4 regions of the Bradyrhizobium sp. th-b2 genome follow, and region 3 is predicted to be linked to each of the others. Evidence: predicted binding sites of a transcription regulator. Region 3 holds the regulator's gene; each other region holds the start of a gene.

Region 1 (7,343 bases), on a different contig from region 3:
CGGTGCGGAAGAAGCTCGCCTCCAGCTGCCGGGCGCCCTTGCCCTGCTTGTCCATCGCCGCAACAAGCATCCTGGCGAGGCTTTGTAACGTCAGCGCGATCACGGTGTCGGTCGCGACCGGTTCGGGGAAACGCTTCTCGACGATGTAATCGGGCAGCGGCTTGCGCGGGCTGATCGGGGCATCGCCCTGCCCAAGCGCGTGGCTGAGCAGGGTCGTGAAGGCTGCGCCGAACCGCGCGGAAATCTCGTGCGGCGCGCGTGAGGCAACATCGCCGATGGTCTTCAAGCCGGCGCGGCGCAGGCCGGTGGTGATGGCAGGATCGGCGCCGAGCGCCGACACCGGCAGCGGGCCGACCGCCTCTGCTTCCGCGCCGCTGGCGACGATCTGCCCGGAAGTGTAACGCGTCAGCGTGCGCGCCGCGATCGAGGTGCCTGATATCGCAGCGCTGACGGCGAAGCCGCGCCGGCTCAGCGCATTGGTCACGATCTGCAGCAGCGCGCGCTCGCCGCCGAACAGATGCGCGCAGCCGGTGATGTCGAGGAACAGCCCGTAGGGCGGATCGAGCGCCACCAGCGGCGTGAAGCGGTCGCACCAGTCGGCGATGTCGTTCAGCGTCTTCAGATCGGCGGCGGGATCGGCGTCGTAGACCGTGAGCTCCGGACAGATCGCGCGCGCATTGGCGAGCGGCAGCCCGATCGACAGCCCGGCGCGCACCGCCGCCTCGTCGATGGCATGCAGCAGGATGGCGTTGTGGTCCTTTGCGACGACGACGCTGGGGAGGCAGTTGCTTACTTCATTCGTAAGGGACGCATGAGCGGACGGGTTCCCTCCCCCCTTGCGGGGGAGAGTTAGGGAGAGGGGTAAGCCGCATACGCCGGCATCCGTGGTACCCCTCTCTCCAACTCTCCCCCGCAAGTGGGGAGAGAGCCCTGCCATCTCCTGTGTGGAAACTTCCTTCCGACGAAGAGTGGGACTCGTGGAAACACCCCCACCCCAACCCTCCCCCGCAAGCGGGAGAGGGAGCCCTGCCACCTGCCGAATGTCCCGAGCATCAGCTTGCGAGGCGATGTCCTGCGCGAGCTTGCGCTTGATGCGGTCGATGGGCAGGCGTGGCAGCCACAGGCTGAGGATACGCCGACGGTTCACTGAATTGGCACTCATCACATTTCCATTCCATGATCCATCGCCCGACCGGGCCATGACGATTGCGCACGAGTTCGGCGTCGAAGCGCGGCGCGCCCCAGACGCTTGCGGCATTGCCGGGCGGCGAATGCGCCGCGCGCACGATCCAGCGCGTCTCCGCGGTCGAGGGGATCGCCGTTGCCGCGATCCGCAGCACCAGCGCGGTGACGCCGGAGGCTTGCGCGGCCAGGGTCAATTTGCGGCTGGCGACGAGGTCGAGCTGGCGCGCATGGCCCCAGATCTCGAGCACGACGGCGCCGAGCGCATCGCAGGCGAGCGCATCAGCCGCCGTGCGCAAGCCGTTGTCGACATCGGCGGCGCGCACCGTAACGAGCAGGCGCGGATCGAGACCGAGCTCGGCGAGCCCGCGCATCGACAGCGCGCCGTTTTCGCGATCGGAAAAATCCTGCCGCACCCAGACCAGCGGCTTGCGCGCTGAGAGCCGTCCGGCAAGCCCCGCGATGAAGCCGGTCGCCGCCCCGCTTTGATGGCCGGCGGCGAACACCTCGTGCAACGTTGCCGCCGCAAGCCCGCCGCGCAGCATGGCGTCCGCGCTGGCGTGACCGAGCGCGATGCGGTTCGGCATCGCCGCCTCCGATGGCGCCTCGATGCGCGCGATGCTGCCGCGCAGAGACGCAAGCGTACCCGTGCGTGCGCCGTTCATATGCGCCGCTCCTTCAACTTGAAAATTTGAGGCCGTCACTGCCTGAACAACGAACCAGAGACTGGCTCAATTGTTCATGGTATGTTCTAATATAAAGCTAACAGGGCCGGCGGAGTCAATCGGATTGGTGAGTTTCGTGATTCACCAGTAGAATCAATGAGATTCAGTAGCGTCCAACCCGAACGTTAGCCGGTTCGCCCGCAGCCTCGGGCGCGCCGGCCCGGAAAATGGCGGCGTGACGGAAACGGAGCAATCGCATGCGTATCATCGTGCTCGACAACGACACCGATTTCGAAGGCTGGCGCAAGGCCGCGCGGCGATTGGCGCTGAATGATGTGAAGCCGTCGGATGTCACGTGGACGGTACGCAGCGACGACGAACTGTTGTCGGCATCCTGCGTGAATGAATTGCCCGACACGCCGCAGACGCAGTTCAACGTCACAGCGAAATTCGTCGAGCTGGCAAGGACCGCGATCCTGCATCGCAATGACGAGCGCATCGCCCTGCTCTATCGCCTGCTGTGGCGGCTGCGCAGCCATCACGATCTGCTCAGCGCGACTGATGATCCTGATGTCGCCGAGGTCCACGCGATGGCGCGCGCGGTCTATCGCGATATCGACAGGATGCACGCGCATCTGCGCTTCCGCGAGATCGGCCGCGAGCAGAAGGCGCATTACGTCGCCTGGTTCGAGCCGGAGCATCGCATCGTCGAGCATGCCGCACCGTTCTTCGCCGGCCGCTTCGCCGACATGCCGTGGTCGATCCTGACCCCCGACCTCTGCGCACATTGGGACGGGCACGCGATCTCGATCACGCCGGGCGTCGCCAAATCCGAGGTGCCGAGCGAGGACCGGCTCGAGGAGGCCTGGCGGCGGCATGACAACGGCCGCTTCAATCCCGCGCGGCTGAAAGTGATGGAGATCCCGCAAGCCTATTGGAGGAACCTGCCCGAGGACTCGATCATTAAACCTCTGATCGAAGACGCCATGCGCATGACCAGCGGCCCCTTCATCGCCCGCAAGGCGGCCGCGCCGCAGCAGCGGCAGGATACGCCGATGCCCCGCAAGCAAACTCGCGACGCGCATACCCAAGACAAGCAAACTCAAGACGAGCAAACTCACGACGCGATCGCAGCCTTGCGCGACGAGGCCGCCGCTTGCCGCGCCTGCCCGCTATGGAAGGACGCGACGCAAACCGTGTTCGGCGAAGGACCGCAAGGCGCGACGCTGATGCTGGTCGGCGAACAGCCCGGCGACAAGGAAGATCTCGCCGGCCATCCTTTCGTCGGTCCCGCCGGGCAGATGCTCGATCGCGCGCTTGAGGAAGCCGGCATCGCGCGCGCCAAGGTCTACATCACCAATGCGGTGAAACACTTCAAGTTCGTGCCGCGCGGCAAGATCCGCCTGCACCAGAAGCCGGGCACGCCGGAAATCCGCGCCTGCCGGCAGTGGTATGAGCGCGAGCTCGCCGCCATCAAGCCGGAACTGGTGGTGGCGCTCGGCGCCACGGCCGCGCAGAGCGTGCTCGGCAAGATCACACCTATCCACAGGAACCGCGGCCAGCTGATCGAGCATGACGGAACCAGGGTGCTGGTCACCGTACACCCGTCCTATCTATTGCGGCTGCCCGACGAGAAAGCCAAGGCGCTGGAATATCAACGCTTTATCGACGATCTGAAAATCGCCGCAAATCAGCTGCGCAATTCAGCCCACGCGGCTTGAGTTCCGGGGGAACTGCAGGATCACACTTCAACGTGAAATTGTTCAAAACGCTGATAAATCCCTACAACCTTGAATTGATCCGTGATACCCTCACGTGTCTACGGGCATCGGGCGTCATGTTCACGCCATGACGTACCCTGAGGCGGGCGCGCTGCGCGGTTTGCTAGCCCCGATCGTGCGGCGCGCCACCTCATCCTCACTCCCGAAACAGCCGTCCTGGACCGACGATGCGCACGAATGATCGTGCGATATCCACCGCGCGCGCCAGTCCCGTCGTGTCCGTATTCGCGGGACTGTTCAAACGATTTCAAAGAGAAGCAGCAAGATTCAGCGCATGACGCATGGCGCGGATTCAAGCACCTGCTTGCGCTGCGCAAAACAACGTTGAGCTTGTCATCTAACCTTCAACTCCATCAGTCAAAAATGCCCCTCCAACTACGAGGGGCGTCAAAATGACCGACATTACACTCAATTCATCGCTGGCCGATGGAGCGCCGATACAGCCGGCGTCGCGGCCCAATCTCGACAAGGGTTTTAACCCGCTCACGATGATCATCTTCTTCGGCATCCTTGCCGCGGGACTTTTGTACGTTGCCTACAGCATCTATTCGGACGTCGACGCCACCGGCACCAGGGTCACCTCCTACCTGCCCTACTTGCTGCTGCTGGTCGCGCTGTTGATCGCGCTCGGCTTCGAGTTCGTGAATGGCTTCCACGACACCGCCAATGCGGTGGCCACCGTGATCTACACCCACTCGCTGCCGGCGGAAGCTGCGGTGATGTGGTCCGGCCTGTTCAACTTCCTCGGCGTCTTGACCTCGACCGGCGCGGTGGCGTTCGGCATCGTCTCGCTGCTGCCGGTGGAATTGATCCTGCAGGTTGGCTCCGGCGCCGGCTTTGCCATGGTGTTCGCGCTGTTGATCGCCGCGATCCTGTGGAATCTCGGCACCTGGTATTTCGGCCTGCCCGCCTCCTCCTCGCACACGCTGATCGGCTCGATCATCGGCGTCGGCGTCGCCAACGCGCTGTTGCGCGGCCGTGACGGCACCTCGGGCGTGGATTGGGGCAAGGCCACCGAGATCGGCTACGCGCTTCTGCTGTCGCCGCTGGTCGGCTTTATCTGCGCCGCCGGGCTGCTGCTGCTGCTGAAGATGATCATCAGGAACCCGGCGCTCTACGCCGCGCCGGAAGGCAACAAGGCGCCCCCGCTCTGGATCCGCGGCCTGCTGATCCTGACCTGCACCGGCGTTAGCTTCGCCCACGGCTCCAACGACGGCCAGAAGGGCATGGGCCTGATCATGCTGATCCTGATCGGCACCGTGCCGACCGCCTACGCGCTGAACCGCGCGCTGCCGGAGAGCCAGGTGGCCCAGTTCCAGAAGACCTCGGAGGCCGCCTCCAAGGTGGTCGCGGCCAAGGGCGCCGGCCACAGCATCATCGGCGATCCCCGCCCGGCGGTGACCCAATACGTCTCGTCGCACCACATCAGCGAAGGCACCTATCCCTCGCTGTCGGTGCTGGTGAAGGACGTCGGCGACCAGGTGCAGAAGTACGGTTCGCTGAACAAGGTGCCGGCGGAAGTCGTCGGCAACACCCGTAACGACATGTACCTGACCTCGGAGGCGATCCGCTTCCTGATGAAGGACAAGGAAAACGACCTCAGCAAGGAAGAGGTCGCGACCCTGAACGCCTACAAGGCCTCGCTCGACAGCGCCACCAAATTCATCCCAACCTGGGTGAAGGTTGCGGTCGCGATCGCGCTCGGCCTCGGCACCATGATCGGCTGGAAGCGCATCGTCATCACGGTCGGCGAGAAGATCGGCAAGACCCATCTCACCTACGCACAGGGTGCATCGGCCGAACTCGTTGCCGCCGCCACCATCGGCGCCGCCGACATGTTCGGCCTGCCGGTCTCGACCACACACGTGCTGTCGTCAGGCGTCGCCGGCGCGATGGCGGCCAACGGCTCCGGCCTCCAGGTCGCCACCATCAGAAACATGGTGATGGCCTGGGTGCTGACGCTCCCCGCCGCGATCCTGCTGTCGGGCTGCCTCTACGTGATCTTCTCGCGGGTGTTCTGACCCGCGAGAGCCGCGGCGGCTCTGGCAAGACACGCAAGAAACACGCAAGGCCCGCGCCGCCAGCGCGGGCCTTGCTGCGTGATGGAGGACGTTTCGCGACGGCCGTCTTCAAAGACTGCGGCTCAGGCAGCACAAGCCCGGGCGTCCTCGGCGAGCAGGCCGCGCGCCCATTTGTGCAGGCCGGATTTGGCCGTCCTGGCGCTCCAGTACATGTCGATCGAGATCGGCACGCGGAACTGCAGCGCAGCGACATGCAGGCCGCCGCGCATCGCCCGCGCCAGATGATGCGGGGTGGTCGCGACCAGCTTTGTGCCGGCGATGATGCGCTCCAGGCTGTCATGGTTCGGAAGGCTGACCAACGGCTCGATCTCGATCTGCTTCGCCTTCAGTGCCTCGAGATAAAGCGGCTGCCACTCGCCGCTGTGGGTGATGAAGACATGCTCGGCCTTCGCATAGGCCGACAGCGCGATCCGGCCGCGCGCCAGCGGATTGGCCGGATCCATCACGCAGACATAGTGATCGGTGAGGATGTGGCGCCTAAAGAAGCTCTCGCCGACGATCCCGACCGGGCCGAGCACGATGTCGCACTGGTTCTGCTTGAGATGGACGTCGCCGTGGCCGGCGGCGTCGAGCAGGACAAGACGAACGAGCGGCGCGCCGGCCCGCAGCCGCGCGCTGAATTGCGGGATCAAGGTTTGGCGTTCGTGGTAGTTGCAGGAGATCGTCACGCTCCCCTCGGCCGTCGCCGGATCGAATTCCGCCGGTGCGGCGAGCCCGTCGATCTCGCCGATCATGTCCCGCGCCGAGCCGACCAGTGCCGCGCAGCGCTCCGTGGCGGTCACGCCGTTGCCGTTGCGGACGAACAGCGGGTCACGGAGCGCGCCACGCAGCCGCTCGATCGCGTAACTGATCGTGGACTGGTTGACGTCGAGCCGCTTGGCTGCCGCAGAGAACGACTGCAAATCGTACACCAGCACCAGCGTCCGCAAGGTCCCGATGTCGATCGGATCGATCGAGGAATTGGCCACCACGCTGCACCTCCCGTATTGCTGGCGGCCAAGCCTATCACGAGGTCATGCAAGATTTCGATTGGCCTGATCGACCCCATCGAATTGAGCGATTGCGCACCCGACGCTAGCCTTGGCGAAGAGGCGTTCCCGGGAAGACCAATGACCAGCACCGTGCCTGTCGTCACCGACATCGCGTATCAGGACCTGCTCGACGACCCCTACCCGGTCTTCCGCCGCCTGCGCGAGATGGCGCCGGCGGTCTTCGTCGAATCCGCCCGCCTGACGCTGGTGACGCGCTTCGATGACATCACGCGGATCGAGCGTGACCCCGCGACCTACTCGGCCGACAATCCCGCCTCGCTGGTCAACAGAGTGATGGGGCCGACCTTCATGCGCAAGGACGGTGCCGAGCACGCGATCGGCCGCAAGGCGATCGAGCCCTCGTTTCGTCCTGCCACCATCAAGGAGTATTGGGCGCCCAAATTCACCGCAATCGCGGAGACACTGATCGGCGACCTCTCCGCGGCCGACGAGGCCGATCTGTTCGCCGCGCTTGCGGCGCCGATGGCCTCGCTCAGCCTGCTGGCGATGATCGGCTTTCGCGAGATGCCGTGGCAGATCCTGGCCGAGTGGTCGCAGGCGCTGATCGACGGCGCGGGCAATTATGCCGCAGATGCCGAGATC
Region 2 (7,343 bases), on a different contig from region 3:
GGCTCGTGATCCTGCCGCAGGCGCTGAAGCCGATGATGGCGCCTTACGTCAACCAGTCGGTGACGCAGCTGAAGAACACCTCGCTGGTCTCGATCATCGCGGTGCCCGACCTCGTCTACAACGCGACCCTGATCAACGCCGACACCTACCGGCCGCTCGAGGTCTACACCATCGTGGCGCTGATCTATTTTGCGATCCTGTTCCCGTCGACGCTGGTGGCGCGGCGGCTGGAGCGCGGGCTGACGTACGACAAGGTGTGAGTAGCATCTTAGTTGCTGCGGCATCGGCGGTTCACCTCTCCCGCTTGCGGGGGAGGTCGCTGTGCATCGAAGATGCACTGCGGGTGGGGGCTCTCTCCAAGGAAAGAGCGCCGCTTGTGGCGATACCCCCACCCCGACCCTCCCCGGCAAGCGGGAGAGGGAGCGCAGTGCCGATGTTGGCGCAGCCTTACCTCAAATACTCAACTCCACCGGCACGTCCTCCGGCTTGACGCCGGCGAGGCCGAGGCCCTTGACGAACCATTCGCGCATCTGGCCGATGCCGCGGTTATAGTCGACCCACACCGACAGGAAGTCGCGCCAGCGCTTGTCGCCCTCGCGGCGCACCGCCATGCCGCTCGCGATCGTCACCGAGGGCGAGGCCAGGATCTTGTAGCTGCCGAGATTGGGGTTCTTGGCGATCGCGGTCAGGCCGAGCACCAGCGCGTTGACTACGCAATCGACGCGGCCCGACGACATTTCCAGCATCACCTCGTCGCGCGACTTCAGCGATTTGATGGTGGCGTTCGGCGCAAAGCGCCGCGCCACCGCCTCGTTGGCCGAGCCGACGTCGACCGCGATCCTGACCTCCGGCTTGTTGATGTCGGCCCAGGTCTTGGCCTCCAGCCCCTTCTTCAGCATCGCGCCGAACGGATGCGGGAACACCAGATTGGTGAAATCGACCACCAGTGCCCGCTGCGGCGTCGGGTTGAGCGCGAAGCCGAGATCGATCTTGTTGGCCTGCAGATCGAGAATTGAATTGCCATAGGTCGATTCGACATACTCCAGCTTGACGTCGAGCAGCTTTGCCAGGTCGTTGGCCATCTCGATCGAGAAGCCGGACCAGGTGCCGGAGGCGAGATCCTTGTTGAAATAGGGCAGCTCGCCCGGCAGTACGGCGATCCGCAGCACCTTGTTGGCGCGGATACGGTCCAGCGTGTTGTCGGCAGGTGTCTGCGCCGCGGCCGGGGTTGCCAACGCGGCGACCAGCGCGGCGCCACTGCCGATCCCGAGCGCATAGCGCAGCGCGTCACGGCGATCTTCGGAAATTGTGATGTCGTCGGATTGAGTCAAGCGGGCCTCCCTGCACCAGATCGGGGAAGCCTAGCGTCGGGATTTGGCCACAGCAATAGTGCGGGCCTGCGCCAATAGTAGGCGAGGCGAGGGCGCGGTTGCCTATGTTCTGAACTTCACCTCTCCCGCTTGTGGGGGAGGTCGAATAAGGCCTCGAACCGCGCCCTTTGGGCTTAGCAACGATAGGTCATGTTCGCCCCTGTGACCGAAGAAAAGAAAACGGCGGGGAAGCTTAGTTCGGCGACCCAATCGAGCACTTGGTTGTCGGTCTGGGTTTCGGGGCTTGAAAGGTGTGGAAACTGAAAAAGGACCGTCCCGTGAATATCCAAAAGAACGAGACGATCGATGACCCAAACATCACCGTCGTCAGTTGAGAAAAATTTCGCCAACAATTCTGCTGTTCCGTCAGAACGAAGCCTGAGCGTTGGGCCGTTGTTCAGGGTGCCGTTCAAGAAGCCGGACAGCTTGCAATCGCCATAACGGATAGGCGCGCTCCAACTGAGGTCAAGGGTTTGGACAGCATGTGTCGCAACACCCTTATGAGTTTCCGGCTGGTCGGTCGATGAACTCTTGCTTTCGCGATGTTCCTTCAACATTGCCTACGCCTCCTTTTAGCCCGCGAATTGCGGACAACCTCTGGTTTAAGGTGGGCGTGCAAGAAGACCAGTGAGCTGCCTCACAATCTACGATCGCGATTTAGTGATCTTCCCCGGGGGGCGGGCGCGCATGTGGTTAGATCAATACCGTCCCGGCACATACATCTCCGGCGGGATCGGGCCGCGGTGATAGTCGGGGTTGCGCACCCGCGGCGGCAGCACGACCGGCTGGTGTACGACCTGCTGATACGGGATCTGGTCGAGCAGATGCGAGATGCAGTTGAGCCGGGCGCGCTTCTTGTCGACGGCGTCGACGATCCACCACGGCGAGTCCTGCAGATGGGTGCGCTCCAGCATCGTCTCCTTGGCCTTGGTGTAGAGCTCCCAGCGGGTCCGCGCCTCGACGTCCATCGGGCTCAGCTTCCACTGCTTCAGCGGGTCATGGATACGCATCGAGAAGCGGAACGCCTGTTCCTCGTCGGTGATTGAGAACCAGTATTTCAACAGGATGGTGCCGGAGCGGATCAGCATGCGCTCGAATTCCGGCACCGAATTGAAGAATTCCTCATACTGCTCGTCGGTGCAGAACCCCATCACCTTCTCGACGCCGGCGCGGTTGTACCAGCTGCGGTCGAACAGCACCATTTCGCCGCCGGCCGGCAGATGCGACACGTAGCGCTGAAAATACCATTGCGTACGTTCGCGCTCGTTCGGCGCCGGCAGCGCGGCGACACGGCAAATGCGCGGGTTGAGCCGCTGGGTGATGCGCTTGATGACGCCGCCCTTGCCGGCGGAATCGCGACCCTCGAACAGCACCACGACCTTCTTCTTCTCGTGCTGCACCCAGTCCTGCAGCTTCACCAGCTCGCCCTGCAGCCGCAGCAATTCGCGGAAATAGATCTTGCGGTCGATCGACGGATGTCCAGCGGCCCCGTCATGGTCGAGCCCGTTGAGCCTGTCGTCGTCGAGCTCAAGCTCGAGTTCCTCATCGAGGCTGTCGGCCATCTCCTGGTGGATGCGGGCGCGCAAGGCTTCGTCGTGCAAGGCCTCGTCACGCAAGGCTTCATCTCGGGAGGCTTCGTCGGTGAGGTGGGGGGCGGTCATGCAGGTCCGTCTTTCAGTGTGTTAGATGGATCGACGGAAGCATTGACGGGCGATGTTACCCCTCTATGACAATGGCATGACCGCTGTTTCACGCAGGCGGCGGGACTGTGCTAACAAGCGCCGACAACAATGGGAGACGCCGATGATTTCGCTCACGCCAAAAGACGTCCTGCCGGAGGACGCGACCGCCGGCACGCTGGTCGGACGGGTCTGGCTGCCGCAGGCCGGCGGCCCGGCCGTAGTCGCGGTGCGGACGGACGGCGTGTTCGATGTCACGGCACGGTTCCCGACGGTGAGTGCGCTGTGCGAGGAGAGCGATCCCGCCGCGGCGCTGCGCGCGACCAAAGGCGAGCGGCTCGGCGATTTCGACGCGATCCTCGCCAACACGCCGCCGGATCGCCGCGACGGCGCAAAACCGCATCTGCTCGCGCCGATCGATCTGCAGGTGCTGAAGGCCGCCGGCGTCACTTTCGCGATCTCGATGCTGGAGCGCGTGATCGAGGAGCGGGCGCGCGGCAATCCGTCCTCGGCGGAAGCGATCCGCACCGAGGTGGTGCGGCTGGTCGGCGACGATCTCTCCAAGCTGAAGCCCGGCTCCGAGCAGGCGATGAAGCTGAAGCAGGTGCTGATCGACCAGAACGCCTGGAGCCAGTATCTGGAGGTCGGCATCGGCCCGGACGCGGAAGTGTTCACCAAGGCGCCGACGCTGTCCTCGGTCGGCACCGGCATGGATGCCGGGCTGCATCCGAAGTCGACCTGGAACAATCCGGAGCCGGAGGTCGTGCTGATCGTGTCCGGCGCCGGCAAGATCGTCGGCGCCGCGCTCGGCAACGACGTCAATCTGCGCGATTTCGAAGGCCGCTCGGCGCTGCTATTGTCGAAGGCCAAGGACAACAACGCGTCCTGCGCGATCGGCCCGCTGCTCAGGTTGTTCGACCAGACCTTCTCGCTCGACGACGTCAGGAAGATGGATGTCGGCCTGACCGTGAAGGGCGCGGACGGTTTCGTGCTCGAAGGCCATTCCTCGATCTCAAAGATCAGCCGCGACCCGACCGATCTGGTCGCCCAGACCATCGGCCCCGTGCACCAATATCCCGACGGCTTTGCGCTGTTCCTCGGCACGATGTTCGCGCCGGTCAAGGACCGCGACGCCAAGGGTGAGGGCTTCACCCACAAGCGCGACGACATCGTCACCATTGCCGCGCCCCAGCTCGGCAAGCTCGTCAACCGCATGCGCGGCAGCGACGAATGCGAGCCCTGGACCTTCGGCGTCGGTGCGCTGATGAAGAATTTGGCACAGCGCAAGGTGCTGTAGGGCGCGGGCAGAGCGTAGGGTGGGTTAGCCGACCACGTCCGCCGTAGCTCAACGAGCGAAGGCGGAAGGCGTAACCCACCATCTTCGCCGCGAGCGGCACGGTGGGTTGCGTCTCCGGAGACGCGCAGCGCAAGCGCACTCAGCCCGAACATGTTCAGAAACCTGCGCGGCAGGTCGATCGTGTGCTGCAACTTGAGCGCGCTGCGCGCAGCGAAATTTGGATTGCCACTTTTTCCCGATTTGTGTGATCTGCTTCACGCTCGCCGGCGCATGATCCGTGTCAGCATATCGGCTCGGACGCGAACAGAAGGAGTCGCGGACATGCGCGAATGGTCAAAGGGACTGCCCGATTGGCTTGCAACGGATATGCTGGTGATTGCCGTCGCATTGGCCATCATCGTGACCGGCGTGTGGATCGCGCCGTAGCTGGGCTGTTGCGCCGTGTCGGTCTCGGCGCTGGCGTGCCCCGGTCACGGACAGACTTCCTCGTTGAAGCCGCCGGACTGCTGCTCAAGATGGCAGCCTTTCCTCACCGGGCGACAAGGGACGCCGTTCTTGCAAAAGATCTGGCCCGAGGGCTGGTCCTTCGCCTGCTGCTTGCGCTGTGCGACAGGCTTCTTGTTGTCTGGTGGATCTCCGGCATTTTGTGCGGTTGCCGCCGCGGTTGAGGCGAGGGCGACGACAATCATTGCGGCCATTGACGAGGCTTTCGCGGCGGTTTCCTCCAGGTGTCCGGGAGACCAATGCGGGGGGATCGCTCGCGACCATATCGCAAATCCCGTGAAGGCGCCCGGTGGACAACGGCTCCGGGCTGCTTCCGGGGTTGCACCTCGACCTCTCACAACAACTGCTGCGGCGTATGGGTCCCGGCCTTCGCCGGGACGACGGTGTACATTTTGGCGCGACCGATGGCACCATTCAGATGCAAGCGACACTCACACCGGCAGCGCGGTCGAGTACTTCACCTGGCTCAGCGCAAAGCTCGACTCGATCGAGGCGATGCCGTCGAGCCGGGTCAGCTTGTTCTTCAAAAATGCTTCATAGGAGGAGAGGTCGGCGGCGACGACGCGCAGCAGATAGTCGCGGTTGCCGGTCATCAGGTAGCACTCGAGCACCTCGTCCCATTTCGAGATCGCGCGGGCGAAGCGGTTGAGATCTTCCTCCTTCTGCCGCGCCAGCTTGATTGAGATGAAGACCGAGACATGCAGCCCGATCGATTTCTGATCGACGGTTGCGATGTAGCGAGAGATCACGCCGCGTTGCTCGAGCAGCTTGACCCGGCGGTGGCAGGGCGACACCGACAGCCCGACCTTGTCGGCCAATTCCTGCATGGTCATGCGGCTGTCGGTCTGGAGCAGACTCAGGATCTTGCGGTCGATGGCGTCGAGGGCAGGCATTGAGATGAACTCGTTGGTTGCGGCCGGATCGTGGGAATTTATCCCAATTTTTTCTGTGTTGTCGCGTGGAATTGAGATTTTCGCCGGTCCCCGCGGCAGTAATATCGGAGATATCGCCCGGAGCATCGCCAGGAACATCGTCATGGGAATCGCGCCTGAACGCCTCGATATGCTCACAGCCCTGGCCCGCAAGGTGCTGTGGCTGTCGTCATGGACCATCCACCACGCCAACCATGTCAGGCAAAATAGCGACGGGTTGAAGGTCGGCGGTCACCAGGCGTCGTCGGCTTCGCTCGCCAACATCATGTCGGCGCTGTATTTCTCGGTGCTGCGGCCGCAGGACCGCGTCGCGGTGAAGCCGCATGCGAGCCCGGTGTTCCACGCGATCCAGTATCTGTTCGGCCACCAGACCCGCGACAAGCTGGAGAATTTCCGCGGCTACAAGGGCGCGCAGTCCTATCCGTCGCGCACCAAGGACGTCGACGACGTCGATTTCTCCACCGGCTCGGTCGGCCTCGGCGTGGCGCAGACTTTGTTCGCCTCGCTGGTGCAGGATTACGTCAAGGCGCATGGCTGGATGAAGGACCGGCCTGAGGGCCGCATGATCGCGCTGGTCGGCGACGCCGAGATGGACGAGGGCAATATCTTCGAGGCGCTGCTGGAAGGCTGGAAGCACGGCCTGCGCAACACCTGGTGGGTGGTCGACTATAACCGCCAGTCGCTCGATGCCGTGGTGCGCGAAGGGTTGTGGGCCAAGTTCGAAACCATGTTCCGCAATTTCGGCTGGGACGTGGTGATCGTGAAGTACGGCAGACTGATGCTCGAGGCGTTCGCCGAACCGGGCGGCGAGGCGTTGCGGCGCTGGATCGACAATTGCCCGAACCAGATGTACGCGGCGCTCTGCTTCCAGGGTGGTGCTGCGTTCCGCAAGCATCTGCACGACGATATCGGCGACCAGGGCGAGGTGACGGCCCTGATCGATCGCCGCAGCGACGACCAGTTGCTGGCGCTGATGTCGAACCTCGGCGGCCACGACATGGCGAGCATGATCGAGGCCTTCGAGGCTGTCGATCACGACCGCCCGGTCTGCTTCATCGCCTACACCATCAAGGGCGTCGGCCTGCCGATGCAGGGCCACAAGGACAACCACGCCGGCTTGATGACGGTGGCGCAGATGGAGAGGTGGCGCGCCGCGCAGAACATCCGCACCGGCCATGAGTGGGACAAGTTCGAGGGCCTGTCGCAGGAGCCGACGAAGCTCGAGGCTTTCCTGTCGGAAGCGCCGTTCAACCGCGAGGGGCGCCGCCGGCTGTCGGCACCTGAAATCGACTTGCCGGAGCGGCTGGCGTTCAAGGCCTCGGCGCAGATGTCGACGCAGCAGGGCTTTGGCCTCGTGCTTCACGAACTGGCCCGCGGCGACAGCGAGCTGGCCTCGCGCATCGTCACCGCGTCGCCCGACGTCACGGTGTCGACCAATCTCGGCGGCTGGGTCAACCGCCGCGGCCTGTTCGCGAAGGCGGAGAACCACGACCTGTTCCGGCAGGAGAAGATCCCATCCGCCTTCACCTGGGAATATTCGCCGAAGGGACAACATCTCGAG
Region 3 (7,343 bases):
CCGAGTCTGTCGAGCACCGCGGCGGACACCGAAGCCTGTTCCGCGATCAATACAATGCGCTTGGCAGACTTAACCTGGCGGCGATCGAGCGGATCGTCAGTGCGAAATACCAACGCGGTGCTGCGTTCAACCGCCAACACCCCTATGTCGAGGTGCTGTTCTCGGACATCACCGACAGCGGGGAGACGCTGAATCTGAGCGAACTCGTTCGTGAAGTCTTGCCGCCGGCGTTTCACCGGCTGAGTTGAAGGTCGATCCAGGAGGAATTCCCATGATGAAGAAATCCCCACCGTCCACTGACGAACCAGAGCCGAAGAAGCCACTGCGCGCCGACCGGCCTCCTGCCGAAGGTTTCGTGATCATTGTCGACAAACATTTCAAGTCGGAGTTCGACACGGTCGAGGCTGCTGAAACGTCCGGCCGACAACTGAAGGCGGCTTATCCGATGCTTCAGATCGAAATCTATGACGCCGTCAGCAAGACCCGCACCTTGCTGAGCTGACAGGCCTGGTTACCGGGCCTCGTGGACAGGTTGCCGCCTACTCCACGCCGGCTTCCTGCGGCGTGAATTCATACACCGACGAGCAGAACTCGCAGGTGACGACGACCTTGCCGTCCTTGACCATCTCGGCGCGATCGTTCGGCGCAAAGCTCTTCAGCATCGACGACACCGCATCGCGCGAGCAGGAGCACTGCGCGCGCAACGTCTGCGGGTTGAAGACGCGGACGCCGCGTTCGTGGAACAGCCGGTAGAGCAGCCGTTCGCCAGAGAGATCGGGATCGATCAGCTCGACATCCTCGACGGTCGAGATCAGCGACTGTCCCTCGACCCAGGCGTCATCGTCAGGCACGTGATGCGTGGCCGTGCCCTCCGGCGCATCGCCGGGGTGCAGATCGGCCTGCTTGGCGCGCTCGGGCGCCTTGGGCAGGAATTGCAGCAGGATGCCGCCGGCGCGCCAGTGCAACTTGCCGCCCTCGCCGCCGCGCATCTCCTCGCCGACCGCAAGGCGCACCCGGGTCGGAATCTGCTCCGAGCGCAGGAAATATTCGTGGGCCGCCTCTTCGAGGCCGCCGCCGTCGAGCGCGACCAGTCCCTGGTAGCGGCTGGTGGTGTTCGCGCCCTGGTCGATGGTCATCGCGAGATGGCCTTTGCCAAGCAGCTCGCCCGAGCTCTGACCAGTCTTGAGGCGCGCCTCGTCGTAACGCGCATAGGCACGCAGCCGGTCGGGCGCCTGGAAATCGACGATCAGCAGCGAGACCGGACCATCGGTCCGGGTCTGCAGGATGAAACGGCCCTCGAACTTGACCGACGAGCCGAGCAGCGTGGTCAGCACGATGGCCTCGCCGAGCAGCTTGCCCACCGCGGGCGGATAATCGTGCTTGTGCAGGATCTCGTCGAGCGCGGGGCCGAGCCGGGTCAGCCGGCCGCGCAGATCCAGCGCGCCGACCTCGAAGGCCAGCACGGCATCGTCGACAGGAACCGCTGACGGCGCGCGAACCGGCGCCTCGGGCGTGATTTTGATGTCAGGGGATTGTGAAACCATGGCGCTCTATCTGGGGTCTCGAACCATGAAATAAAGGGGTTGAGCTAAACGCGAACTCTTCGTCCCTGCCTTGTGCGCAATTGCGCACTGGGGCAGGACCCATAACCACCACTGTCGGTTGATGCATCCAGCTGAGGCCCCAGCCTTCACAACAATTGACAGCGGTGGTTATGGGTCCCGGGTCGCGCTGCGCTTGCCCGGGACGACAACGTTAGTGACCTACGACTAGGCGACCGCGTCGAAACACCAGGCCAGAATGCCCTTCTGCGCATGCAGGCGGTTTTCCGCCTCGTCGAACACCACGGATTGCGGGCCGTCGATCACCTCGTCGGTGACCTCCTCGCCGCGATGCGCGGGCAGGCAGTGCATGAACAGTGCGTCCGGCTTAGCGAGCGACATCAGCTTGGCATTGACCTGATAGGGCTTCAGCACGTTGTGGCGGTGCTCGCCCTCCTTGTCGCCCATCGACACCCAGGTGTCGGTGACGACGCAGTCGGCGCCGCGCACGGCGGCTTCCGGATCGGTGCCGAGCACGATCGGAGCGCCGGTCGCCTTGATCCAGTCGCGCATCGGCTTCTTCGGCGAGAGCTCCGGCGGGGTCGCGACATTGAGCTGGAACTTGAAGCGCTCGGCGGCGTGCGCCCAGGAGGCCAGCACGTTGTTATCGTCGCCGGTCCAGGCCACCGTCTTGCCCTCGATCGAACCGCGATTTTCCTCATAGGTCATGAGGTCGGCCATCACCTGGCAGGGATGTGAACGCCGAGTCAGGCCGTTGATCACAGGCACGGTGGCATGCGCCGCGAGCTCGAGCAGCGCGTCATGGTTGAGGATGCGGATCATGATCGCATCGACATAGCGCGACAGCACGCGCGCGGTGTCGGCAATGGTCTCGCCGCGGCCGAGCTGCATCTCGGCGCCGGTCAGCATGATGGCTTCACCGCCGAGCTGGCGCATGCCGACGTCGAACGACACCCTTGTGCGGGTCGACGGGCGCTCGAAGATCATCGCCAGCGTCTTGCCCTCAAGCGGCTTCCTGCCCTTCTCATGCGCCTTCCGCGCCGCCTTCATGGCGGCGCCAGCGGACAGCATGTTGCGCAGCTCGGCGAGCGGCACCTCGTCGATGTCGAGGAAGTGGCGGACAGGCTTGCTCATCATCCCGCCGCCTTCTTCGGCTGGGTTGCCGCCAGCGCAGAGCAGGCGCGCTCGAGCGCTGTGATCGACTGGTCGATCTCGGCCTCGGTGACGATCAGGGGCGCCAGGAAGCGCACCACATTGTCGCCGGCGCCAACGGTGAGCAGCTTCTCGTTACGCAGCGCGACGATCAGGTCGCCGGAGGGCACCACGGCCTTGACGCCGATCAACAGCCCCTCGCCGCGCACGTCCGCCAGCACGGACGGATAGCGGTCGACGACGGAGGCTAGCTTCTGCTTGAGCAGCAGCGACATCTTCTGCACGTGCTCGAAGAAGCCGGGTTTCAGCATCACGTCGAGCACGGCATTGGCCGCGGCGACCGCCAGCGGATTGCCGCCGAAGGTCGAGCCGTGCGAACCCGGCGCCATGCCCTCAGCCGCCTTGGCGCTCGCCAGCACCGCGCCGATCGGGAAGCCGCCGCCGAGCGCCTTCGCCAGCGACATCACGTCAGGGGTCACGCCGGTGCGCTTGTAGGCGAAAAGATCGCCCGTGCGGCCCATACCGGTCTGCACCTCGTCGAATGCGAGCAGCAGGCCATGCTCGTCGCAGAGCGCGCGCAGCGCCTTGAAGAACGCCTGCGGCGCCGAGCGCACGCCGCCCTCGCCCTGCACCGGCTCGATCAGGATGCCGGCAGTGTGCGGGCCGATCGCTTTCTTGACGGCCTCGATGTCGCCGTGCGGCACCTGGTCGAAGCCGTCCATCGGCGGGCCAAAACCCTCGAGATATTTTGGCGAGCCGGTCGCAGCCAGCGTGCCCAGCGTGCGGCCGTGGAAGGCGCCTTCGAAGGTGATGATGCGGTAGCGCTCGGGATGGCCCTTGGAGAAGTGATAATGGCGGACCAGCTTGATCACGCCCTCCATCGCCTCTGCGCCGGAATTGCAGAAGAACACGAAGTCGGCAAAGCTCTGCTCGCACAGCCGGGCGGCCAGCGCCTCGCCGTCCGGGCTCTTGAACAGGTTCGACATGTGCCAGAGCTTGGTCGCCTGTTCCTGCAGCGCCTGGACCAGATGCGGATGCGCGTGCCCGAGCGCGTTCACCGCAACGCCCGAGGTGAAGTCGAGATAGCGGTCGCCGTTGGTTGCGATCAGCCAGGCGCCCTCACCGCGCTCGAAGCCGAGATCGACCCGGGCGAAGACGGGGAGCAGATGCGACGAGGCGCTGTTGGTCATGGCGTTCACTGCCGGTTTGAAGCCGACAATTGCCGTGCGCGCCTTGACGCCAGTGCAGCAACGGCCAGCTTCGGAAAACAAAACGGCCGCCTTTGCGGGCGGCACGTGCAGCCATTCTATGCTGCGGCCAGTAGGTGTCAATCGCCAGGAGCCGGCCTTTGCCGGCCTTCCTGCGATGCGAAACGAGCGCAATCCGGAGCATTCCGGTGCGGTGGAAAAGCCTCATTACAGTGCTTAACTTTGTGGGAACATGTGGACGCACGGCCGCGGACTCTTGCGCCAGAGTCACGCCATATTGTAGCGTTTGGCCTGTCGGGTACGACATCTCGTGCGGCAGTACTGGACCCTCTAAGTAGCCTTCGTGTCACACGTAAACGTTCGGGCGCAAGACCGCGCCCGGCGAGGGCTAAGGGATTCTGGCCGCTGGGATTTTGACCCGGATTTGGCTCGCAGCGTCGCTCCAATGACTGGCCGGCGCCATGCGAAAGGAAGAATGCGATGACTGTATTGACCTGGTCCGACGATCGCGTCGAGCAGCTGAAGAAGCTCTGGGAGTCTGGCCTCTCGGCCAGCCAGATCGCCGCGGAACTTGGCAATGTGACGCGAAATGCCGTGATCGGCAAAGTGCATCGGCTCGGCCTCTCCGGCCGCGCCAAGGCCCCCTCCACGGCCGCGCCGCGGCAGCGCAAGGCCCGCCCCGCCCAGCACATGATGCGGGTGGCGCGTCCGGTCTCGCGCGGCAACACCGCGCTGGCGCATGCCTTCGAGGTCGAGATGGAGCCCGATCCGATCTCCTACGACAACGTGGTGCCGATGAGCCAGCGGCTGTCGCTGCTCGAGCTGAACGAAGCCACCTGCCACTGGCCGGTCGGCGATCCATCGAGCCCGGAATTCTTCTTCTGCGGCGGCAAGGCGCTCGGCGGCCTGCCCTATTGCGCACACCACTCGCGCGTCGCCTACCAGCCCGCCGGCGATCGCCGCCGGCCGTCGGCGAAACCGCAGATCAAGTGAGCACTCGGGAAACTGGCGTAGGACTGAAAAAGAAATCCCCATGAAAGCGGGGATTTTTTTGTGAGAACCGTAGCCCGGATGCATCACCGGCGTCGTCCCGGCGCAGGCCGGGACCCATAACCACGAATGGGTGTTGTTTGAAAGCCGTCTGGCCGCGTGCCGATTGCGCCGGCCGCGGCGTATGGGTCCCGGCTTTCGCCGGGACGACAACGTGTTGCGGTTTATGAATGCCACACGGCCGTTACGGCTGCGGCTCGGCCTTCGCGAAGCGGTCGTCGAGCGCGTAGCCGGCGCCGCGCACGGTGCGGATCGGATCCTGCTCGCGGCCCGGATTGAGCAACTTACGCAGGCGGCCGATATGCACGTCGACGGTGCGCTCGTCGATATAGATGTCGCGGCCCCAGACGCTGTCGAGCAGCTGCTCGCGGCTGAACACCCGGCCGGGATGCTCGAGGAAGAATTCGAGCAGACGATATTCGGTCGGCCCGAGATCGATCGGGCGGCCGGAGCGCGCCACGCGGCGCTTCTCGCGGTCGAGTTCGATATCGCCATAGGTCAGCACGGTGGCAAGCCGCTCCGGGCTCGCACGGCGCAGCAAGCCCTTCACCCGCGCCAGCAGCTCGGGCACCGAGAACGGCTTGACGATGTAATCGTCGGCGCCGGTGGCAAGCCCGCGCACGCGCTCACTCTCCTCGCCGCGCGCGGTCAGCATGATGATCGGAAGCTGCTTGGTCTCGGGCCGCGCCCGCAGGCGGCGGCACAGCTCGATGCCGGACAGGCCCGGCAGCATCCAGTCCAGCACAACGAGGTCGGGGATGCGCTCCTTCAACCTGGTGTCGGCGTCGTCGCCGCGTCCCACCGTTTCGACGTCGTAGCCTTCCGCATCGAGGTTGTAGCGCAACAGTGTCGTCAGCGCTTCCTCGTCTTCGACTACCAGAATGCGTGCGCTCATCGGTCTAAGTTCTTTCTCTGTGGTGATCCGTTGCCCAAACGCAAACCGAAACACTCAACCCCTGAGCATATTCCCCGTGGGAAACGGTTTGTCGCGACGACAATCCGGTTCCGCCGATGCGGATCATGCCCTAGTTGCCCGGCACCGTGGTGGCGAAATTGGTCATATCGCCCTTCGGACGCTTGTCGGTGATCTGCTGGCCCTCGATCATGTAGAACACGGTCTCGGCGATATTGGTGGCGTGGTCGCCGATCCGCTCGATGTTCTTGGCGCAGAACATCAGATGGATGCAGAACGAGATGTTGCGCGGATCCTCCATCATGTAGGTGAGCAGTTCGCGGAACAGCGAGGTGCAGATCGCATCGACCTCCTCGTCGCCCTTCCAGACGTTCATCGCCGCCGGCAGATCGTGCGCGGCATAGGCGTCGAGCACCGACTTGACCTGCGACAGCACGAGGTCGGTCATGTGCTCGAGGCCGCGGATCAGCTTCAGCGGCTGGAAATCGCTCTCCAGCGCCGCGACGCGCTTGCCCATGTTCTTGGCGAGGTCGCCGATCCGCTCGAGGTCAGTCGCGACGCGCATCGCGCTGACGATCTCGCGCAGGTCGATCGCCATCGGCTGGCGGCGAGCGATCGTCAGCACCGCGCGCTCTTCGATGACGCGCTGCAGATTGTCGATCTCGATGTCGGCGGCGACCACGCGCTTGCCCAGCGCGACGTCGCGGCGGATCAGCGCGTCGACCGACTCGGTGATCATGCGCTCGACGAGGCCGCCCATCTCGGCGACCAGGCGGGTCAACTCCTGCAGGTCGCTGTCGAATGCCTTGGCGGTATGTTCAGAAGCCATCGCTTGTCTCCTCAGCCGAACCGGCCGGTGATGTAGTCCTGCGTGCGTCGATCGCTCGGCGAGGTGAAGATCTTGTTGGTGTCGTCGAACTCGATCAGCTCGCCGAGATACATGAAGGCGGTCTTGTCGGAGACGCGCGCCGCCTGCTGCATGTTGTGGGTGACGATCGCGATCGTGTAATCCTCGGAGAGCTCCTGGATCAGCTCCTCGACCTTGGCGGTCGAGATCGGGTCGAGCGCCGAGCACGGCTCGTCGAACAGGATCACCTCGGGACGCACCGCCACGGTGCGCGCGATGCACAGCCGCTGCTGCTGGCCGCCGGAGAGCGACAGGCCGGAAGCGTTCAGCTTGTCCTTGACCTCGTTCCACAGCGCGCCGCCGCGGAGCGCCTTCTCGACCCGGTCGTCCATCTCGGACTTCGAGATCTTCTCGTAGAGGCGGATGCCGAAGGCGATGTTCTCGTAGATCGTCATCGGGAACGGCGTCGGCTTCTGGAACACCATGCCGACCCGCGCACGCAGCAGATTGAGGTCGAGCTTGGGATCGAGAATGTTGGTCTGGTCCAGCATCAGCTGGCCGACCGCGCGCTGACCCGGATAGAGATCGTACATCCGGTTGAAGATGCGCAG
Region 4 (7,343 bases), on a different contig from region 3:
CCGGGAACCCTGATCCAGCACTTCAAGGATGACGCGACCGCGTTCAACGCCAAGAAACACCAGGTGATCGAGGGCAAGGGCGTCCTCAACAACCGGATTTCGGAGTACCTGTTTCAGCACCTCAACGACATCGGGGTGCCGACCCACTTCATCCGCCGGCTCAACATGCGCGAGCAGCTGATTCGCGAGGTCGAGATCGTGCCGCTCGAGGTGGTGGTGCGGAACGTCGCCGCCGGCTCGCTGTCGCAGCGGCTCGGGATCGAGGAGGGCACCCAGCTGCCGCGCTCGATCATCGAGTTTTATTACAAGAACGACCAGCTCAACGACCCCATGGTGTCGGAAGAGCACATCACTGCCTTCGGCTGGGCCACGCCGCAGGAGATCGACGACATCATGGCGCTTGCCATCCGCGTCAACGACTTCCTGACCGGCCTCTTCCTCGGCATCGGCATCCGCCTCGTCGACTTCAAGATGGAGTGCGGGCGGCTGTTCGAGAACGAGATGATGCGGATCATCGTCGCCGACGAGATCTCGCCGGACTCCTGCCGTCTCTGGGACATCAAGTCGAACGAGAAGCTCGACAAGGACCGCTTCCGCAGGGATCTCGGCGGCCTGCTCGAGGCCTATACCGAGGTGGCAAAACGCCTCGGCATCCTGATCGAGAACGAGCGGCCGGCTGGCAGCGGCCCGGTGCTGGTGAAGAGCTAAGTTGAAGGGGCGACCGTGAAGGCACGTGTGACTGTGACATTGAAGTCGGGCATCCTCGATCCGCAGGGCAAGGCGATCGAGGGCGCGCTGAAATCGCTCGGCGTCGACGGCGTCGCCAGCGTCCGCCAGGGCAAGGTGTTCGACATCGAGCTCGCCGCGACCGACAAGGCCAAGGCGGAGGCGGCGCTGAAAGCCGCCGCCGACAAGCTCTTGGCGAACACCGTGATCGAGAACTACCGGGTCGAGGTTCTCAGCTAACCGAGCGAGCCAAATGATAACAGCCGCTCCCGCCCTTTCCGGCAGCAATCGCGCGTTGGTCCGATCGTTCCTGCTTGTCCTGCTGACAGCAGCCGGAATCGGCGCTGCGTCGGCCCAACCGAAGCCGGCCCCTGCCGCCACCGCGACACAACCGCCGCCGGTTGCTGTGAGCGGATGGCGTTACGAGCGCAGCGGTCCTGACAGGCACATCTTCCACTGCGAGCAAGCGAGCTGTGGTGCGGGGTCGAAGGTCAGCTATCGGCTTTATGCTGCCGACAATCCGATGACCCTGGAGCAGTTCCGTGACAGCCAGGACCAGATCATCAAGGCGCTACAGCAACGAACGCCGGGACAGCGCATCACGATTATCGGTGTCGATGGCGACAAGGGCACTGCGGTGCCGCGGATGTTTCGGGCACGGCGCCTGACGGTGACGCCCAACGGTGCCAGCGAGTACCAAGTCAATGGTTTGCTGTTTGGTGCGCGAGCCTCTGCCAGCCTGATCAGTTCGGCGCGCGACGAGAAGGCCAGCAATGACAACTACGCAAAATTCATGGTTGCACTAGCGTCGAAAATCCGGTGATCCGATGAAATCAGCCGTCCTCGTCTTCCCTGGCATCAACCGCGAGCGCGACATGGCGCGCGCGCTGAAGCTCGCCTCCGGCAATGAGACCGCGATGGTCTGGCACGCCGAGACCGCGCTGCCCAAAGGCACCGACCTCGTGGTGGTGCCCGGCGGCTTCTCCTATGGCGACTATCTGCGCTGCGGCGCGATCGCGGCGCGCGCGCCCGTGATGGACGCGGTGCGCGACTTCGCCGCCAAGGGCGGGCTCGTGCTCGGCGTCTGCAACGGTTTCCAGATCCTCTGCGAGTCCGGGCTGCTGCCGGGCGTGCTGATGCGCAATGCCGGGCTGAAATTCGTCTGCCGCGACGTGCATTTGAAGGTCGAACGCTCCGACACGCCGTTCACCCGCGGCTACAATGCCGGCCAGGTGATCCGGGTGCCGGTGGCGCATGGCGAGGGCAATTACGAGGCGGACGAGGAGACGCTGAAGCGTCTCGAAGGCGACGGGCGGGTGCTCTATCGCTACTGCTCTGCCGATGGCGTGGTCGACGAGGCCTCGAACTTCAACGGCGCCGCGCATTCGATCGCGGGCATCGTCAACGAGCGCGGCAACGTGCTCGGCATGATGCCGCATCCGGAAAACCACGTCGAAGAGATCATGGGCTGCACCGACGGCCGCGGCCTGTTCGCGGGCCTGGTCCAGCAGTTCGAAAAGGCGGCGTGATAGCCATAGCGTTTTCGAGCGAAGTGGGGACCGGTTCGCGTGAAGAAAACGCGTCAAAATAAAATGCTCGGACGGTGGTTCGCGGCGGCCGCCGCGCTGTTGCTTGTGACGGCGGCACACGGCCAGGACTTTCCGAAGCGTCCGATCACGATGATCGTGCCGTTCGCGGCAGGCGGCACCTCCGACGTGATCGCCCGCGCGGTGGCCGACCAGATGGGCGCAGCGCTCGGCCAGACCATCATCATCGAGAATGTCGGCGGTGCCGGCGGTTCGACCGCGCTGACCCGCGCCGCGCGCGCCGAGCCGGACGGCTACACGATCGCGATCGGCAATGCCGGCACCAATGCTGCGACCTACACGATCTATCCGAAGCTGCCGTTCACGCCCGACTCGTTCGCGCCGATCGCGGTGGTCGCCAAGACCTTCGGCATCGTCGCGCTGCGCAAGGATTTTCCGGCCAAGGACCTCAAGGAATTCATCGACTACGCGAAGAAGAATCCGGGCAAGATCAATCTCGGCCATGCCGGCGTCGGCTCCTCGAACTACCTGATCTGCAAGAGCTTCGTGCATGCCGCCGGCGTCGACGTGCAACTGGTCGGCTATCGCGGCGCGGCGCCGGCGCTGACCGATGCGATCGGCGGCCAGATCGACGGCGTCTGCGATGCCGCGGCCTCGGTGTCGCAAGCGATCGACGACAAGCTCGTGAAAGCGGTCGTGGTCGGCTCGACGGTGCGGCTCGCCTCGCTGCCGGAACTGCCGACCTCGACCGAAGCCGGTCTGCCCGAGTTCGAGGCGCAGGGCTGGAACGGACTGTTCGCGCCGAAGGGGACCCCGCCAGAGATCATCGCCAAATTGAACGCTGCCGCGCGTACCGCGGTCGCGAGCGAGGCGGTGAAGAAGCGGTTCGTCGATTTGTCGACCGTCGCGCCCGACGCCAACGAACTCGCGCCCGAGGTGCTGCAGCAACTGGTGACGCGCGACGTCGCGAAGTACCGGGCACTGCTGGCGGACGACCAGAAATAGCCGCTTCGCGCCGTGCCTTCGGTGCGCGGCGCCGTGAACCTGCCCGGTTCCGTCAGAGACCAATCCAGCATAGCGGCTTCCGCTTCACGATCTCTTCACGCTAAGGCGGCCGGCGCAACAACCGAGGATTGTCGCAGCGTAAAGGGCACGTTATGACGGAGGCGATTTGGATGAACTGTGCGCTTCGCGGGGATCCGCAATGCCTGTTGCATTGGTCATTTTGCTGCTCGACATCTCGCTGATCTATCACGCCGCGCGCACCGGGCGCCTGCAGCCCTGGGCCTTCATCATCCTGATGGTGCCGCTGATCGGCGCGCTCGCCTATATCGTCGTCGAGTTGATCCCGGAATGGTGGGGCGGACCGGGCGCCGCGCAGGCGCGCAAGCGCGTCGCCAACCGGCTCGATCCGGAGAAGCGCTATCGCGAACTGTCGGACCGGCTTGCGACATCCGATACCATCGCCAACCGAGCGGCGCTGGCCGCGGAGTGCCAGAATGTCGGGCGCTTCGAGGAGGCCGAGAGCCACTACGACCACGTCTTGGGCTTGCCGCAGGGCGACGATCCGGCCTACGCGCTGGCCAAGGCGGAGGCGCAGTTCGCCCGCAAGCAGCCGGCTGAAGCACTGGCGACGCTCGACGCCCTGCGCGAGCGCTGGCCGGATTTCGAGTCCGCCGAAGGGCATCTGCTCTATGCCCGTTCGCTCGCCGAGATCGGCCGGCTCGACGAGGCGCTGGAGGAATATCAGGCGGTCACGCAGTTCCCGGCGCCGAGGCGCGGGTCCGCTATGGCCTGTTGTTGCAGCTGGTCGGCCGCACCGCCGAGGCGCGCATGGTGTTCAACGAGCTGTTGATCCAGATGCGGCGCGCGCCGAAATATCTGCGCGACGCGCAGGCCGAGTGGCTCTCGATCGCCGGGAAGCAGCTGTCTGCATGAGCGGCCGTTGAATGGATGCGACTCGTCATTGCGAGCGAAGCGAAGCAATCCACCGCACCGCATACGCGGAAAGATGGATTGCTTCGTCGCTTCAGCGCAAAATTGCTTTGCAGTTTTGTCGCGAGCTCCTCGCAATGACGACGATAGAGCTGTGTGTACAAATGCCCGCGGCTACAGCTTGCGCAGCCAGCGCTTGATGGCCTCAGCCGGCACCGTCATCGCGGCGACGCCGGCCATGACCAGCACGAGGCCGAGCGCCAGGTTCGACGGCACGGATTCGCCGAGCAGCAGCACGGACAGCGCAACGCCGATCGGAATGCGCAGATAACCCTGCGCATTGGTGGTGAGCGTGCCGAGCCGGGTGAGGCACATGTAGAACAGCATCAACCCGAACGCGCTCGAGAAGATGCCCATGACGACGGTTGCGACCAGCGCCTGCGGCGTCGGGTGCAGCGTCCAGGGATGGTCGATGATCAGGGCGACCGGCAGCAGCACGGTTCCGCCGAACAACAGCGAGCCGGCCGCGACCACCATCGGATCGTAATCCGACAGCCGCAGTCCGAAGATCGTGGCGCAGGCGAACGACACGGTCGCGAGCAGGATCGCGATCTCGGCAAAGATCTCCTTGCCGAAGCCTGAGAGCGCGTCGAGGCCGATGATCGCGACCGTGCCGGCGAGGCCGAGGATCGCGCCGGCCAGCTTGAGCAGCGAGGCGGGCTCGTGCCGCGTGATCGCCCAGGTGATCAGGAAGGCGAAGATCGGCGTCGTCGAGGCCAGCACCACGGTGTTGGAGGCCGGCACATAGAGCTGCGCCCAGGTGATCACCAGGAACGGGATCGTCGAGTTGATGGTCTGCTGGAAGGCGAACAGCTTCCAGGCCTTGAGGTCGGTCGGGATGCGGATACCGCGGATCCGCAGCACCACGAGCAGGAAGGCTGCGGCGACCAGCGAGCGCGCCGAGATGAAGGTGACCGGCGGGATCGAGCCGAGCCCGATCTTGGTCAGCGGATAGGTCGAGCTCCAGCAGCAGGCCAGCGCCACGAGCAGCGCATAGTCGCGCCAGCCGCGTGCGCCCGGCGCAGACGTCGACGGAGTGGGTGTGATCGCGGAAGCCGTCACGCTGCCCGTCTTCGCTGTGCTCTTCGGCACCTTGATTGGCTCCCTTCGCGCATTGGGCGCGCGACGGAGCGAATGTAGCTTGGCGGTGGGGCGAAAGGCTAGGGCTTTGAATTTGCGTCGATATTCCGCTCGGCGGTTTGCAGCTGCGCCCGGGCGCGGCGCGGGACCGGCGGCGCCAACCACCATTTGGGGCTCCGGCCCTTGTTACAGTTTTGTGACCTGGCCCACACGGAATTACCGCTCGTCCTGCTAGGCTCGAGCGCATGACGAAGCATTTCAGATTACCGATCATTTTCACTGCTCTGGTCGTCGCAACGCAATGCTTGGCTGCGGAGACGAAGGGTGCGGGCTCAACCTTCGTGTCGCCCGTGATGGCGAAATGGATCGCCGGCTACAAGGCAAAGACCGGCAACGACGTCAGCTATCAGTCGGTGGGCTCGAGCATCGGCGTCGGCCTGATCAAGAAGGCGGCCGTCGATTTCGGGACAAGCGATATGCCGCTTGATCCGAAAGAGCTCGATAAGCTCGGCATGGTGCAATTCCCGATTGTGATCGGAGGCGTCGTGCCTGTGGTCAACATCGAGGGCGTCAAGCCGGGCCAGATGCAATTCACCGGACAACTGCTTGCTGACATCTATCTCGGCAAGGTCAGATCCTGGAACGACCCGGCCATTCAAGCCGTCAATCCCGATCTGAAGCTGCCGCGCACGGCGATCACCGTCGTGCATCGGATCGACGGCTCAGGGACGACGTTCAATTGGTCGAACTATCTCTCGAAGGTCAGCGCGCAGTGGAAGGCCAGCGTCGGAGAGGGCACGTCGGTCGAATGGCCCGTCGGGCTCGGCGGCAAGGGCAATGACGGCGTCGCCTCGCTTGTCGGCCTGATTCCCGGAGCGATTGGCTATCTTGAATACTCTTATGCGTTGCAACGGCTCGACCGGATTTCCTTCGGTCTGGTGCAGAACAGCGCCGGGAATTTCGTTACCCCGGACGCTGCATCGTTCCAGGCTGCGGCTTCAAGTGCGGACTGGACAACGACGCAGGATTTCTACCTGGTCCTGACCAACGCCCCGGGGGAGGACGCGTATCCGATCACGGCAACGACCTTCGTGCTGATGCACAAGCAGCCGAAATCGCCCGACAGGTCGGCGACCGCGATCGACTTCCTGCGCTGGTCACTGGAAAGCGGCAAGCCTCAGGCGCAATTGCTCAACTACGTTCCCTTGCCAGTCACGCTGGTCGAGCAGATCGAGCTGTATTGGCAGCACAATTTCGAGGCGCTGACGGCGTCGGCGGCGGTGCCCGGAAAGCGCTGATGGCCCAAGCTTTCGGTTCTGATTGAATCAGAACCGAAGCTTTGGCTTCTTTTGACGCGTTTTCTTCACGCGAACCGGTCCCACTTCGCTCGAAAACGCTTTAGAACGATCGATGGACGCCGGAGCTCGCGTCCATCGCTTGACGTCTGCATGCAATCCTAGCGCAGGACCTCGCGCAGCACCTCGCCATCGACCTGGTGCGGCGTCGTGCCCAGGATCTGCATGATGGTCGGCGCCACGTCGATATTGCGCATGTGCCGCACCACACTGTCGTGGCGGATCTGCGGACCCGCGGCGATGAAGGTTGCGCTCATCACCGGAAGCTCGGGGTCGTGACCATGGGCGCCATAGAAGTTCGGCATCGACAGCGCGGTGGTGGCCGCGCTGAACGGCGCGTCGCCCTGGCGCGCGACGCCGGGATTCTGGATGCCGTCGAAATTGTAGCCGGGCGCCATCAGCGCGAACACGTCACCGTAATCCTGGCCGACGGTCTTGCTGAGGCACTGTCCGGTTCCGGCGTCGCATTGCAGCGGCCGGGTCTCGACGACGGTGAAGATGCGCTGGTCCTTGAGCGAGTAGTTGAAGCGCGCATTGGGGTCGACCGCGTTCTTCACCGCATCCGTGATCTGCGCCACCAGGGTCCGGTAGGTCGCCAGATCGACAGTGCCGCCGAGCTCACGGTTCTGCAGGTTGACGT

The links. Region 3 encodes PhoB, which activates phosphate uptake and scavenging genes when phosphate is short. Its sites were predicted from a motif close to TGTCATNNANCTGTCAT; they were not measured.
Region 1: the regulator PhoB is predicted to act here: its motif matches at 3,960-3,976, upstream of K359_RS0127000 (inorganic phosphate transporter).
Region 2: the regulator PhoB is predicted to act here: its motif matches at 3,097-3,113, upstream of ppk2 (polyphosphate kinase 2).
Region 4: the regulator PhoB is predicted to act here: its motif matches at 5,534-5,550, upstream of pstS (phosphate ABC transporter substrate-binding protein PstS).

What each region holds. Positions count from the first base shown of each region.
Region 1 covers NZ_AUGA01000024.1:70,211-77,553, forward strand. Annotated here, with positions in the region: gene K359_RS0126985 (DNA polymerase Y family protein) at 1-916, opposite strand, end outside; gene K359_RS0126990 (ImuA family protein) at 1,053-1,847, opposite strand; gene K359_RS0126995 (UdgX family uracil-DNA binding protein) at 2,105-3,568, shown strand; gene K359_RS0127000 (inorganic phosphate transporter) at 4,021-5,649, shown strand; gene K359_RS0127005 (LysR family transcriptional regulator) at 5,772-6,680, opposite strand; gene K359_RS0127010 (cytochrome P450) at 6,819-7,343, shown strand, end outside.
Region 2 covers NZ_AUGA01000002.1:141,165-148,507, reverse strand. Annotated here, with positions in the region: gene K359_RS0103650 (amino acid ABC transporter permease) at 1-260, shown strand, start outside; gene K359_RS0103645 (transporter substrate-binding domain-containing protein) at 453-1,331, opposite strand; gene K359_RS0103640 (DUF6294 family protein) at 1,505-1,927, opposite strand; gene ppk2 (polyphosphate kinase 2) at 2,069-2,932, opposite strand; gene K359_RS0103630 (fumarylacetoacetate hydrolase family protein) at 3,174-4,346, shown strand; gene K359_RS0103620 (hypothetical protein) at 4,817-5,044, opposite strand; gene K359_RS0103615 (Lrp/AsnC family transcriptional regulator) at 5,282-5,743, opposite strand; gene K359_RS0103610 (transketolase) at 5,886-7,343, shown strand, end outside.
Region 3 covers NZ_AUGA01000007.1:279,690-287,032, forward strand. Annotated here, with positions in the region: gene K359_RS0113855 (hypothetical protein) at 1-248, shown strand, start outside; gene K359_RS0113860 (hypothetical protein) at 272-502, shown strand; gene K359_RS0113865 (Hsp33 family molecular chaperone) at 540-1,544, opposite strand; gene argF (ornithine carbamoyltransferase) at 1,770-2,696, opposite strand; gene K359_RS0113875 (aspartate aminotransferase family protein) at 2,696-3,904, opposite strand; gene K359_RS61220 (hypothetical protein) at 3,903-4,142, shown strand; gene K359_RS0113880 (GcrA family cell cycle regulator) at 4,403-4,915, shown strand; gene phoB (phosphate regulon transcriptional regulator PhoB) at 5,157-5,867, opposite strand; gene phoU (phosphate signaling complex protein PhoU) at 5,998-6,714, opposite strand; gene pstB (phosphate ABC transporter ATP-binding protein PstB) at 6,726-7,343, opposite strand, start outside.
Region 4 covers NZ_AUGA01000051.1:8,850-16,192, reverse strand. Annotated here, with positions in the region: gene purC (phosphoribosylaminoimidazolesuccinocarboxamide synthase) at 1-708, shown strand, start outside; gene purS (phosphoribosylformylglycinamidine synthase subunit PurS) at 724-966, shown strand; gene K359_RS0137555 (hypothetical protein) at 980-1,549, shown strand; gene purQ (phosphoribosylformylglycinamidine synthase subunit PurQ) at 1,554-2,255, shown strand; gene K359_RS0137545 (tripartite tricarboxylate transporter substrate binding protein BugD) at 2,319-3,278, shown strand; gene K359_RS54250 (tetratricopeptide repeat protein) at 3,478-4,128, shown strand; gene K359_RS0137535 (DMT family transporter) at 4,383-5,360, opposite strand; gene pstS (phosphate ABC transporter substrate-binding protein PstS) at 5,594-6,646, shown strand; gene K359_RS0137525 (alkaline phosphatase family protein) at 6,805-7,343, opposite strand, start outside.